Regions from separate parts of the Pseudarthrobacter sp. KH_020_B genome, predicted to be linked through region 1. Evidence: predicted binding sites of a transcription regulator. Region 1 holds the regulator's gene; the other holds the start of a gene.
What was found. Region 1 encodes HrcA, which represses chaperone genes, less so after heat shock. Its sites were predicted from a motif close to TTNGCACTCGNNNNNNNCGAGTGCNAA; they were not measured.
Positions count from the first base shown of each region.

Region 2: the regulator HrcA is predicted to act here: its motif matches at 4,362-4,388, upstream of AC3IT0_RS15235 (FmdB family zinc ribbon protein).

Region 1 covers NZ_CM174506.1:2,539,572-2,545,948, reverse strand. Annotated here, with positions in the region: gene lepA (translation elongation factor 4) at 1-45, shown strand, start outside; gene hemW (radical SAM family heme chaperone HemW) at 82-1,311, shown strand; gene AC3IT0_RS11660 (DUF4870 domain-containing protein) at 1,326-1,745, opposite strand; gene AC3IT0_RS11655 (DUF3097 domain-containing protein) at 1,873-2,721, opposite strand; gene hrcA (heat-inducible transcriptional repressor HrcA) at 2,869-3,882, shown strand; gene dnaJ (molecular chaperone DnaJ) at 3,961-5,088, shown strand; gene AC3IT0_RS11640 (16S rRNA (uracil(1498)-N(3))-methyltransferase) at 5,091-5,873, shown strand; gene AC3IT0_RS11635 (GerMN domain-containing protein) at 5,895-6,377, opposite strand, start outside.
Region 2 covers NZ_CM174506.1:3,300,356-3,306,732, forward strand. Annotated here, with positions in the region: gene AC3IT0_RS15200 (hypothetical protein) at 1-474, shown strand; gene AC3IT0_RS15205 (hypothetical protein) at 471-650, shown strand; tRNA gene AC3IT0_RS15210 (tRNA-Ala) at 815-887, opposite strand; gene AC3IT0_RS15215 (hypothetical protein) at 1,024-1,926, opposite strand; gene AC3IT0_RS15220 (GNAT family N-acetyltransferase) at 2,075-2,692, opposite strand; gene galU (UTP--glucose-1-phosphate uridylyltransferase GalU) at 2,698-3,603, opposite strand; gene AC3IT0_RS15230 (5-formyltetrahydrofolate cyclo-ligase) at 3,712-4,332, shown strand; gene AC3IT0_RS15235 (FmdB family zinc ribbon protein) at 4,449-4,706, shown strand; gene cpaB (Flp pilus assembly protein CpaB) at 4,806-5,552, shown strand; gene AC3IT0_RS15245 (AAA family ATPase) at 5,572-6,377, opposite strand, start outside.

The sequences.
Region 1 (6,377 bases):
GCCGCGCTGACCACCGAAGAGTCCAAGGACAAGGCCAAGAAGTAGTGATGACAGTGGCCGGCAACACCGGACGCCCCTGCAATGCCTAGCGTTCTTCCCCTCGGCGACCCGGCGCCGTCGGACGGCCTGCTGCCCGCCCAGGCAGTGGACGGTGCGGCGGACCGGGCCTTCGGGCTGTACGTGCACATCCCGTTCTGCGCGGTGCGCTGCGGATACTGCGACTTCAACACCTACACGGCCACCGAGCTGGGCGGCGGAGCGTCCCAGGACGCCTACGCCACCACGGCCGTGTCCGAAGTGGACTTCGCGGCCACGGCCCTGCGGGACTCGGGTCTTCCGGACCGACCCCTGAGCACGGTCTTCTTCGGCGGCGGCACCCCCACGCTGCTCCCCGCGGAAGACCTCGCCCGGATCCTGACGGCCGCCGTCGGGCACTGGGGCCTGGAACCCGGCGCCGAAGTGACCACGGAAGCAAACCCGGACTCGGTCACCCCTGCATCCCTGCAGGTGCTGGCCGATGCCGGTTTCACCCGGGTTTCCTTTGGCATGCAGTCTGCCGTTCCCCATGTCCTGAAGGTCCTGGACCGCACGCACACGCCCAGCCGCGTGCCGCAGGTGGTGCAATGGGCGCGGGATGCCGGACTGGCCGTGAGCCTGGATCTTATCTACGGGACGCCGGGGGAGTCACTGGCGGACTGGCGCTACTCCCTCGAAACCGCACTTTCCTACGAGCCGGACCACATCAGTGCCTACGCGCTGATCGTGGAGGACGGCACCAAACTGGCCGCCCAGATCCGCCGTGGCGAGGTCCCGGGAATCGACGACGACGACCACGCCGACAAGTACGAACTCGCCGACCAGCTGATCGGTGCTGCGGGCCTCAGCTGGTATGAGGTCAGCAACTGGTCCCGGACGCCGGAGCAGGCATGCCGGCACAACCTCGCGTACTGGCGCGGGGACGACTGGTGGGGCATCGGACCCGGTGCACACTCTCACGTCGGCGGAGTGCGGTGGTGGAACGTCAAGCACCCAACGGCCTACGCGGGACGGCTCGCGCAGGGCCTGTCGCCGGCCGCCGGGCGGGAAACGCTCGACGCCGACACCCGCGAGGTTGAGCGCGTGATGCTTGAGGCCCGGCTCGTGTCGGGGCTGGCAACGTCAACGCTGGGCGAATACGGCCGTCACGCGGTGGCCGGGCTCATTGCCGACGGCCTGGTGGAGGCGCCGGCTGCCTTCCACGGCAAGCTGATATTGACCCTCAAGGGCCGCCTGCTGGCCGACGCAGTGGTCCGCAGGATCCTGCCGGACTGACTCGCGGGTGGGGACTACTTGATCCAGCGCAGGTTGTACTGGTATCGGTGGGGCTGGCCCTTGTTGACGTGGATGCCTGCGGCCACGGAGAAGCAGGTCAGGGCAATCCAGATCAGGGTGGCGATGACGGCGAAGATGTTTCCCACCACCGGAATGAACACCAGGAGGTTGGCCACCAGCGCAGCAATGGTGGGCGGCAGGCTGAAGTTCAGCGCTTCCTTCGATTCCTGGGCGGTAAACGGCCCGCGCTCACGGAAAATCAGGTAGATCAGCAGTGACGGAACACAGCCGAGGATCCCGCCGAAGTGTGCCAGCGTGGCCCACTGGCGGTCTTCGCTGGCCGTCAGCGGCAGCGCATTTGCCGGAACGCCCTGGTACTCGGAACGGCCCTGGCCACCGTGGTCGTCCCGGTGCTCGCGTGCGTTTTGTGCCACGGTTTTCTTCCTTCGAAAGTGCAATGGTGCTGGGTTGGAGAATGCCGGACTGAAGCAACTGCAGCCTCCGCAGTACCAAGAATACTGGTTCTGCCACCAAATGCCGCCGCCAGCAGCCGGACCCGCCTTACGGCACCGTCAGGAAGTCGATGACCTCCTCCACCCTGCCGAGCAGTGATGCTTCCAGGTCCGCGTAGCTGCGGACAGCGCCCAGCAGCTTCTGCCAGCCCAGCCCGATGTCTTCCTTGGTGGAGTGCGGCCAGCCGAACGCTGCCAGGATGCCGGTCTTCCAGTCCTGCCCGCGGGGCACCAACGGCCATTGTTCGATGCCCAGGACAGCGGGGCGGATCGCCTGCCACACGTCAACGTAAGGGTGCCCGACGATCAGGACATTCCCGGCCGCGCCGGGGGAGGCCATCACGGCCGCCGCGATGCGCGACTCTTTCGAGTCCGGCACCAGGTGGTCCACCAGGACCCCCAGCCGGCGGCCCGGGCCGGGACCGAACGCGGCCACCGCCCCCGCCAGGTCATCAATGCCATGCAAAGGCTCGACGACGATGCCCTCCACGCGGAGATCGTCACCCCAGACTTTTTCCACCAGTTCGGCGTCGTGCTTTCCCTCCACCCAGATTCTGCTGGCCTTGGCCACCTGGGCACGCTGGCCGGCCACGCGGACTGAGCCGGACGCGGTCCGGCCGGCAACCACGGGGGCAGCCTGCCGGGGCGCCGGGGCAACGAGCCGGATGGGCTGTCCCTCCAGGAGGAACCCGAAGCCGAGCCGGAAGGACCGGGACTTGCCGCGCCGGTCTTCGAGGGCCACTACATGCATGCCGCCTGACTTCTCCACCAGGGTCACCGCCCCCACCCAGCCTGACTGGGCGTCTTCGAGCACCATGCCGCGTTCCACGGGAACCTCAGGGAGTTCGCTTCTGACGGGCGCGGTGATCTCCTGCGGACCCCAGTTCTGGTACTGCATGGATTGATTCCGCCTTGCCGCTAGTTCCTGGCCCGGAATTTCGCCCGGAGCGGTACCAATGCTAACAACGGGGTGACTCATATTAGACTGTTAGCACTTAGGCATGTCGAGTGCTAACCCTGCAGTGACCACGGATGGAGGTGGAGTATGAGCGAGCCGCGCAAACTCGAAGTACTGCGCGCCATCGTGGAGGACTATGTCCACTCCCGCGAGCCAGTGGGTTCCAAAGCACTCGTGGAACGCCATCACCTCGGCGTGTCCAGTGCCACCATCCGCAATGATATGGCGGCCCTCGAAGACGAAGGCCTGATCACGGCCCCGCACACCAGCGCCGGTCGGATCCCCACAGACAAAGGCTATCGGCTGTTTGTGGACCAGATTTCAGCGGTAAAGCCGCTTTCCCACGCGGAACGGCGTGCAATCCAGTTGCTGCTGGAGGGCGCAGACGATTTGGACGACGTCCTGGACAGGACCGTCAGGATGCTGTCACAGCTGACCAACCAGGTCGCCGTCGTGCAGTATCCTCACCTGAGCCGCGCCACTATCCGCCACATCGAATTTGTCCTGCTCGCGCCCCGGCAGGTCCTGGTGGTCCTCATCGCCACCACCGGCAAAGTCGAACAGCGCGTGATCGACGTCGGCCAGGACCTCGGCGACGACGCCATCGCGGCCTTGCGGACGCATTTCCTCGGTTCCCTTGCGGGCACGTCGCTGAGCCGGCTGACCCCCTCGCTGCCGGGAGTTGTTTCGTCCGTCAGTCCGGGCCAGCGGGCAGCTGCCCAGGCTTTGGCCCACGGGCTGGAAACGCTCGCGCACAACAGCCGCGAGGAACGCATGGTCATGGCCGGAACGGCGAACCTCGCCCGTTCCAATGTGGATTTTCCGCTCAGTATCGGACCGGTCCTGGAAGCCCTCGAGGAGCAGGTTGTCCTGTTGCGCCTCCTGAGCGACATGGCGCAGGATCCGAGGGGCGTGGCAGTCAGTATCGGGCGTGAAAACCCTTACGACGGGCTCGCGGAGGCCTCCGTGGTGGCCACGGGCTACGGACCTGACAGCACTGCCAAGATCGGTGTGCTGGGCCCCACCCGGATGGACTATCCCACCACCATGGCCGCCGTCAGGGCAGTAGCCCGTTACCTTTCAAGAATTCTGGGCCCGTAACAGCACCACGGTCCAGGCACGAAGAGCAGTCCCGGCAGCCCGGCTGGCCGGCAGTACAACAAGGAAGAGATACGAACTTTGAGCAGCCACTACGACGTCCTCGGAGTCTCGCCGGAAGCCACCGGGGAAGAGATCAAGAAGGCCTACCGCAAGCTTGCCCGCACTCTTCACCCGGACGTAAACCCCGGGGACGATGCATCGGACCGCTTCAAGGCCGTGACGCACGCCTATGAGGTACTTTCGGACCCGCAGAAGCGCCGGATCTATGACACCACCGGTAACGAGAACGGCACCGACAACGGGTTCGGCGGTGGCGGGTACTCCGGCCAGGGCTTCGCGTTCCAGGACATTTTCGACACGTTCTTCGGTGCCGGCGGCTCCTCGGGCCCCGCGTCCCGCGTCCGCCGCGGCCAGGACGCGCTGATTAGTGTCCGGATCGAACTCCGCGATGCCGTGTTTGGCGTCAACCGTAAACTCGAAGTGGACACCGCCGTAACCTGCCCCACTTGCAACGGCTCATGCTGCCGGGAAGGCAGCCACCCTGTGCGTTGCGATATCTGCGGCGGCAGCGGCCAGATCCAGCGCGCGGTGCGCTCCATCCTGGGCCAGGTCATGACGGCGGCCCCGTGTGGCAGCTGCGAAGGCTTCGGAACGGTCATCAAGGACCCCTGCAACGAATGCAGCGGACAAGGCCGCATCCGCAGCCGGCGGTCGCTGACCATCAAAGTGCCGGCCGGTGTTGCCACAGGCACCCGGATCCAGCTCTCCGGGCAGGGCGAAGCAGGCCTGGCCGGAGGACCGTCCGGGGACCTCTACGTGGAACTCCGGGTCAACAACGACGCCACCTACGCCCGCGACGGTGACGACCTGCACGCAACGCTGCACATCCCGATGACTGCCGCCGCCCTGGGCACCGAGCTGTCGCTGGAAACGTTTGACGGGCTGCAGGAGATCGACGTCAAGGCGGGGACGCAGTCCGGGGAGATCATCACGCTCCGTGGTCTCGGCGTGACGCACCTGCGCGGTTACGGCCGTGGGGACCTGATGGTCCATCTGCAGGTGGACACGCCTGCCAAACTCGATGCCGCGCAGGAGGATCTCCTGCGGCAGTTGGCGAAGCTGCGGGGCGAGCAGTTCACGGAAGGCAAGCTGGCTGCCAGCGGCGGCGTCTTTGCCAAGCTGCGGGACCGGTTCGGTAACCTATAGCAGTGAGCAATCCCGTTTTCTTCAGCGGTGCCGGGTCGCTGGACGAGCTGGTGCCCGGTGCCCGTTTTGTCCTTCGGGGACCGGAGGCACGCCACGCAGTGACCGTGAAACGGCTCGCTCCCGGAGAGGCGGTGGACATTGCCGACGGCGCCGGAAAGCGGCTGAGCGGAACTGTTGTCTCGGCGTCGCCTGCGGAGCTCACCGTGGAATGCTCCGCCCTCGTTGTGGAGCACCAGCCCGGCATCCGGCTGGTCCTGGTGCAGGCACTGGCCAAGGGGGACCGCGATGAACTGGCCGTGGAAACGGCAACCGAGCTGGGGATCGACGCTGTTGTTCCCTGGCAGTCCGAGCGATCAATTGTCCGCTGGAAGGGTGAGCGCGCGGCCAAGGCCCACGCAAAATGGCAGTCCGTGGTCACTGCCGCCGCCAAGCAGGCACGCCGCGCCTGGATCCCCGAGGTGCGCGCCGCCGTCGAAACGCCGGGCCTTGCGGCAGCCGTGGCGGCGGCGGATCTGGCCGTAATCCTGCACGAAGACGCGGTCCGGCCGCTCCGGTCTGTCCTGGAATCATGGCAGGCCACCCAGGTGGACGCCGGGCCCCTGGAGATTCTGCTCATCGTTGGCCCGGAAGGCGGAATCAGTCCCCGCGAAGTCACCCGGCTTTGCGACGCCGGCGCCGTGACGGCGCTCCTGGGACACCACGTCCTGAGGTCATCCACGGCCGGACCGGCAGCTGTTGTTCTGGCGAGCGACGTACTGGGACGCTGGACAGCCCCGGTATCCTGAGGAGGCCTGCTGCGAAGGCTGCTACCGGACGTTGAAGTTCCGCGTGTCGACATTCAGCTCCTGGCCGCTGCCGGCCGCATCCACCTGCGAAACGCGGAGCTCGTAATCTCCCGAGGACAGGCTGAGGGCAAGCGTGAACACCCCGGACTGGGCCGCTTCGGCAGCTGCAGTGGTCTCCCCGGTCAAATAGGGCGTCTTGTTCCCGTTGGCTTCGGCCCGGAGGATCTGCCAGCGGAGCTTTCCGCCCGGAACGGTGCTGCGGCCGGTGATCTTGACGCTTCCGCCGGCCAGGTCCGTGCCTTCCTGCGGATCGATGATCCACACGGGCGCCACCATGCCGGCAGCCCGGGACATGGGGTCGCCAAGCTGCACGTGGTCGAAGGCGACGTAATCGGTGTGGCTGTCCACCAAGATCCTCACCTGGATCTGCTGGCCGGAATCGATCAGGCCGGAACTCGCAGCCGCTGCAGTAGCGGTAAAGACCAGCTGCTGAATGGCACGGCC
Region 2 (6,377 bases), 760 kb from region 1:
ATGCCGCCGACTCCGACACCGATGCCGCTCGATGTTTTCGTCCACACCGCCCCTGCCGAGTGGTGGCAGATCGTGGCCGCACTGGGCCCGCTGGCGGTGCTGCTCGGTGCGATCATCGCCTGGTTTACTCTGCGGCAGCGTTCGACATCCGACAGGATGCTGCTGCAACAGAAGACTGACGCCGACAGTAGAGCCGAATGGTGGAGGCGGACGCAGTGGGCTTTGGATCAGGCACTTTCCCCCGATAAGAACACGAAGGCGCTCGGGCTGGCGACCCTGGCGGTTCTGACCCGCAGTGAGCTTGCCAGGAAAGAGGAGCTCGAGTTGCTCGACATCGCGTGGCAGGCTGTCAACGGGACCTCCGACAGTGACAACGATGAGGAGCCCGCCGACGACCCAGGCATCATGGACTCAGCTGACAACGTCGGCGACAATGGAACCACCAGCGACGACAGCGAGGAGGGTAGACAATGAGCAGCACACCGGAACAGAAGAAGGCCCGTGCTGTCCGCCCCGTTCCCGCTAAGAACTCTGCCGCAGCGGACCACCGGGTCCAGGTGGCCGCCGCCAAACTGCGGGTAGCCCTCGATGAGCGTCTGGGCCGTCCGACGCCGCAGAAGACCAAGGCCCTCGCGAAAGAGAACTTCTAAGGCACGGCAACCAGGCAACGCCGGGAGTCGATCCTGGAGAAGCCGTCGTTCCGCTCGGCTGCCGTGAAGCGACGCGCGATCATCCCGTTGTCACATCAGCCCCAAAGTGTTACCAAAGTCTTTTACTCGAGCATCTCCGTGCAGCACAAAAACCCTGAAATCTGTGGAGCTAAGGAGATTCGAACTCCTGACCTCTTCGATGCGAACGAAGCGCTCTACCAACTGAGCTATAGCCCCGGAACAGTCCGCGTCCCCGGGAGGAACGGCAGTACCGGTGACCTTAGGCTACAAATTTTCGTCCCGCATTGCGAATTGACACTCCGCTCCCGGGCTGCTGCGCGGCTCGAGCGGCGGCGACCGCCGTGGTGAGGTGTCAGGCGCGGCGGCGCTGCAGGACGTCGTCGAGGTTGCTCAGGGCGCTCTGCGCCTTGGTGAGGGGCTTGGCGGCAGGCGCAGCAGGCGTGGCTGCCGGGACGCCCTGTTTCAGGGAAGGCTTACCGACGGCTTTGGGCGCCTCCGGCAGATCAAGCGGCTGGGGAGCCGGACGCTCGGCTTTTGCGGCCTCAACGTACACCGGTTTGGGTACATCCACCGGTTCCCAAGTGGTGTCGGCCGGCTTCAGCGACGCGGCAGCACTGGCATCTCCGGCGGCTACGGCGACGGCCAGCGCGGCTTCCCGGAGCTCCATAGCGGTCAGGGGCTTCGGCTTGGGTTTGGGCTGGTGGGCCTCGGCGTCAAAGAGCCGGCTTTCCGGCTGGGCTGCGGGACGCGCTGCGGTGTCCGGAGCGGCAGATCCCTGTCGCCGCACCGGGGCACTCATTGCGGAGCGGAACGCGGCGTTCACTTTGGCTTTGCGGTCACGCACAGCAAGGAAGCGCAGCACGAACACGGCTGCAATGGTGGTGCCAAGGCCGGCGACCGGCAGCAGCGCGCTTCCGATTCCGAACGGCAGAAGAGCGCCTGAGACAAACGCGGTCAGCAGCGCCAGAACACCCACGAGGGCGAGCCCTGTCCGGCCATAGCGGATCCGGAAGGCGCCGCCCGTCGTCGCACGTCCGGACGTTTCCGTTGCGGTTTCGGGGCTCTTCCTGATCTCCATGGCTTTCTCCTGCTGGGCGGTGATGTTCAGTACCATCCCGGCTCTCGGTTCCGATGATTCAATGGCTGGTACTTCCGCCAGGAAGTCGCCGGCGGCCTGGGCCTGGTGCCGGCGGTTCCGCAGAACGTAGGGCGCCACCCACACGATCCAGAGCACAACGGCAACCACAAGGATCACTGAGCTGCTTAGGGGGAAGTCCACAATCAAAACCGTATGAGCATTAGGGCAGCCGCCCCCGCATTAGCCACGGTGTGTCGCCGGCAACGTGGCAATTCATTGGATTTATGACCTTGGAAGTACGCAAGCCAGGTTCATGCGCGGAGCGTCAGGTCCGGGAGGCAAGCCACGGCGTGAGCAGCCCCTCCGGAACCTCATCAGCGGTCAGCGCGAAGGACCGGTGGTCCGCCCACTCCCCGTTGATGTGCAGAAAGCGTGGACGGTAGCCTTCGTCGCGGAATCCCAGCTTCTCAACCACGCGCAGGCTGGGGCCATTCTCGGGCCGGATGTTGATCTCCATCCGGTGCAGGCCGAGGGCCTGGAAACAATGGTCCGTGGCCATGGCCACTGCCGTGGGTGCGATGCCATGACCGGCGCGCGCCTGGTCAACCCAGTACCCCAGCGTGGCCATCATGGCCGAACCCCACACAATCGAGGACACAGTCAGCTGGCCAACGATGACCGGGGCAGCCAACATGGGCGTCCGCTCAGTGATCAGGAACGGCAGGGCCGTCCCTTGGGCGGCCTGTATTTTCAGGGACCGCACCATCTGCCGGTAGTCGGGCAGCGCACCGCCGGGTGCCGGGTTGGATGCTTCCCAAGGCGCAAGCCACTCGCTGTTGCGCCCCCGGACCTGGGTCCACTCCTTCTTGTCCCGGTAACGGATGGGGCGCAGGATCAGGTCGCCGCATTCGAGGGTCACGGGCCAGATGGGTCCGGGGCGCACGGCAGCTATTTAGCGAGGCCGGCTGTGAAGCCCGGCAGCCACTCCCTCAGGCCGGGACCGAGGTCGTCGCTGTCGATGGCGAGCTGGACGCAGGCCTTGAGGTAGCTCAGCTTGTCACCGGTGTCGTAGCGGCGGCCGCGGAAGACCACTCCGTAAACTCCGTAGCCGTCACCTTCGCCGGCCGCCAGCTCCTGCAGGGCGTCGGTCAGCTGGATTTCCCCGCCCCGGCCCGGGCCGGTGTGCTCGAGCACGTCAAAAACCGTGGGGTGGAGGACGTAGCGGCCGATGACGGCCAGGTTTGAGGGTGCCTCGTCCACGCTGGGCTTTTCGACGAGCTTGTTGATCCTGACGTAGCCTTCACCGTCGATCTCCTGCACGTCGGCGCAACCGTAGGCACTGATCTGGGAGGGTTCCACCTCGATCAGGGCCACCACGGATCCGCCGGTCTTGGACTGGACTTCGATCATGGTGCTGAGGAGTTCGTCCCGGGCATCGATCAGGTCATCGCCCAGGAGGACGGCAAACGGTTCGTTGCCGACGTGCTGCTTGGCACGCAGTACGGCGTGGCCCAGGCCGTTGGGATCACCCTGGCGGACGTAGTGGATGTCACCGAGGTTGCTGGCTGCCTGGATGGACTCAAGTTTGGCCAGATCGCCCTTGGCTTCCAGGGTGTCCTCCAGCGAAGGAACCCTATCGAAGTGGTCCTCCAGGGCACGCTTGTTGCGTCCCGTGATCATCAGGATGTCGTTAAGGCCAACGTTGACAGCTTCTTCAACCACGTACTGGATGGCCGGCTTGTCCACCACCGGGAGCATTTCCTTGGGCATGGCTTTTGTGGCGGGCAGGAACCTGGTGCCGAGGCCGGCAGCGGGAATAACGGCCTTGCGTACTGTCTGCTGAGTGGTAGTCACTGGACTAATCTAACGGAGGGGCTGACCATTCAGTAATTTTTGGTGTCGCCTGGGCCAGCGCGGCGCAGACGCTGCAACGGCCACCCTGAACGGCAAAGAAGGAGCGGCATGTCTCAAGTCAGCAGTGAAGCCAAGGCGGACATCCGCGCACGCCATCGTGCGCGCCGCGCCGCGACGGACGTCACCCAGCGCGACGCGGCGGGCGCCGCCCTGGCGGTCCACGGCGCCGCGTGGGCCGAGCAGCTGACCGGCGGGACGCCATCGACCTTTTGCGCCTACCTGGGGGTAGTACCCGAGCCGCCCACGCTTCCCCTGATCAGCGAGCTTCACCGGCGTGGCCACACCGTCCTGCTCCCTGTCTGCGAGCCCGGCCGCAGGCTGAGTTGGACGTACTGGACCCCCTGCGTCGAGTTTGTCCGCAGCCGCTATGCACCGGTGCTGGAACCTGCCGGACCACGCCTTGACCTCGGCATCATGGCCTCAGTTGCTGCACTCTTCATCCCGGCCACGGCCGTGGACAGGGACGGCAACCGCATTGGCCAGGGCGGCGGCTACTACGACGTCCTGCTGGGCTCCCTGGCCGGGGACGGCCTTGAGATCCCGTTTGCGGCCGTCGTCTTCGATTCCGAACTGCTCCCGGCGGGAAGCATTCCCGCCGAAGACTTTGACCGGAGGGTTCCGGCTGTCCTGACGCCGTCAGGCTTGATCCGACTGCCTGACCCGGACTGACGGAGGGCTACTTTCCCGGGGTGATAGAATTGGCACTCAGGCCCTGCGACTGCTAATGGACGATTTCCGCTCATGACGGCACAGGACCTCTCGTTTGCCCCAGAGGAGGATCAGCAGTGCCCACTTACGCCTACGCCTGCAAGGATTGCGGCCACGCCTTCGACGTTTTCCAGTCGTTCACTGACAGCACCCTGTCGTCATGCCCGGAGTGCCAGGGCGCCTTGCGCAAGAAGTTCAACAGCGTGGGTGTGGTCTTCAAGGGCTCCGGTTTCTACCGGACCGACTCCCGGGACGCCAAGGGAAGCACCGTTTCGGCTGCCCCCTCCGTCCCCGCCGCCGCACCGGCGCCTGCCACGGCCGCTGCCGCCAGCTGACCTCCGGCCTAAAAAGACGTACGACGCCGGCAACGCGGTTGTCCACATAGGCACCTTTGCTGCTGTCGGACTTGGTTGCCGGTACGTAGCGTGGGTCCCATGCCCGCAACCCTCTTTCGTTCCAGCCGCGGCTCCGCCCCGCCGGGACGCCCGGTCCGCCGTCCGCTCCCATCAGCACGCACCCGGGGCGCGCGCGGCCACAGGCTGTTGTCCTGGCTGGGCCGGAACCGGCGCCTTGCGATAGCGCTCCTGCTCTGCCTTGCTGCCGGGATCACTGTCCATCAGCTCACTCCCCCGCCCGCCGATACGGTCTCGGTGTTGGCGGCTGCGCGGGATCTCCCCGCAGGCACGGCCTTATCAGCCACAGACCTCACGGCAACGAAGATCCCGCCGGGCATGCTGACCGCCGGGTCCCTGTCCGACACCAGTGAAGCCGCGGGAAAACAACTGGCAGCCCCTCTGCGGAGGGGCCAACTGGTGACGGATTCCCTGCTGCTGGGACCGGGCCTCCTGACCGGAACGCCTCCGGGCTCCGCAGCCGTGCCCTTGAGGATGGCCGACCCTTCCTCCATCCAGCTGGTATCGCCCGGGCAACTGGTCAACGTGGTGCTGACCGGGGCGAACGGCTACGACCAGCAATCCCCGTCAGAAGTACTGGCTTCATCCGTTCCCGTCCTCTGGACGTCAGGACAGGGCGGCAAGACGGGTCAGTGGTTAGGCACCGCCGAGACCGACGGGCTGATCGTCGTGGCGGCAGCCCCGGAGCAGGCCGCCCGGCTGGCGGGGGCCTCCACACAGGGCAAGCTGTTTTTCGTCCTAGTGGGACCTGAGGGCGGGGCCGGGTGACGCCGTGGCAGCCTGGAGGTCAGCCCCAGTGCGGCGGTTTGTTTTCCTTCAGCCAGGCGTCGTGATCGTTATCGGGGCCATCGCCCCAGCGCTTCGGGTCATCCTCGGCAGCCTTGTTGGGCAGGATGCCTTCAGTCCCTGGCAGCTGGCGGTCCGGTACAGCGGCCTTGCCGTTTGCTGCGCCATCCGCCTGGCCGTTACCGTGCGTAGCTGCCTGATCGGCGTTCCGTGGCGTCACAACAACCGCCTCCTCACTGGCCAGGCTTCCGGCCTGGTCGTCGTACCTGTCATTTTCTGCGTTCCCCAGCGCCAGCGCGTCCATGTCCTCGTCAAAGAATCCGCCCGAGGCCGTGCCCCGTCCGGGCGGCAGAACATTTTCAAGGCCCAGGTAACCCGCGATCCGATCCGCGCAGGCGGACGGGTCCGTGAAGACTTCGATGGTCCACAGCGGCATGTACCGCCAGCCCATCCGTTCCAGCAGCTGCGGACGGAGCCGGCTCCGCTCACGGACACTCATGGTGCGGTACTGCTCGGTGCCATCCGATTCGATGGCCACCGGCCGCGGTATTTCGGCGTCGTCCTGACCCATGGTGCTGAGCGGGTCTGCAGCGGCCACCACGTCAATCACGCCGTCGTACTGGTGCCAGACGCGGGCGCCGCGGGCACGCAGCCTGTCGCCAAGATCGGCCACGAGCGGATCGGCTCCCAGCGCCTGCTCACTGGCGGCCGCACGCGAGGCGGGCGTTCCGAGGTCGGTTTTTCCCGCAATCTCGCGGTTGAGGAGCTCATAGAAGTCCACCGCGCCGTAGGACAACCGCGTGAGAT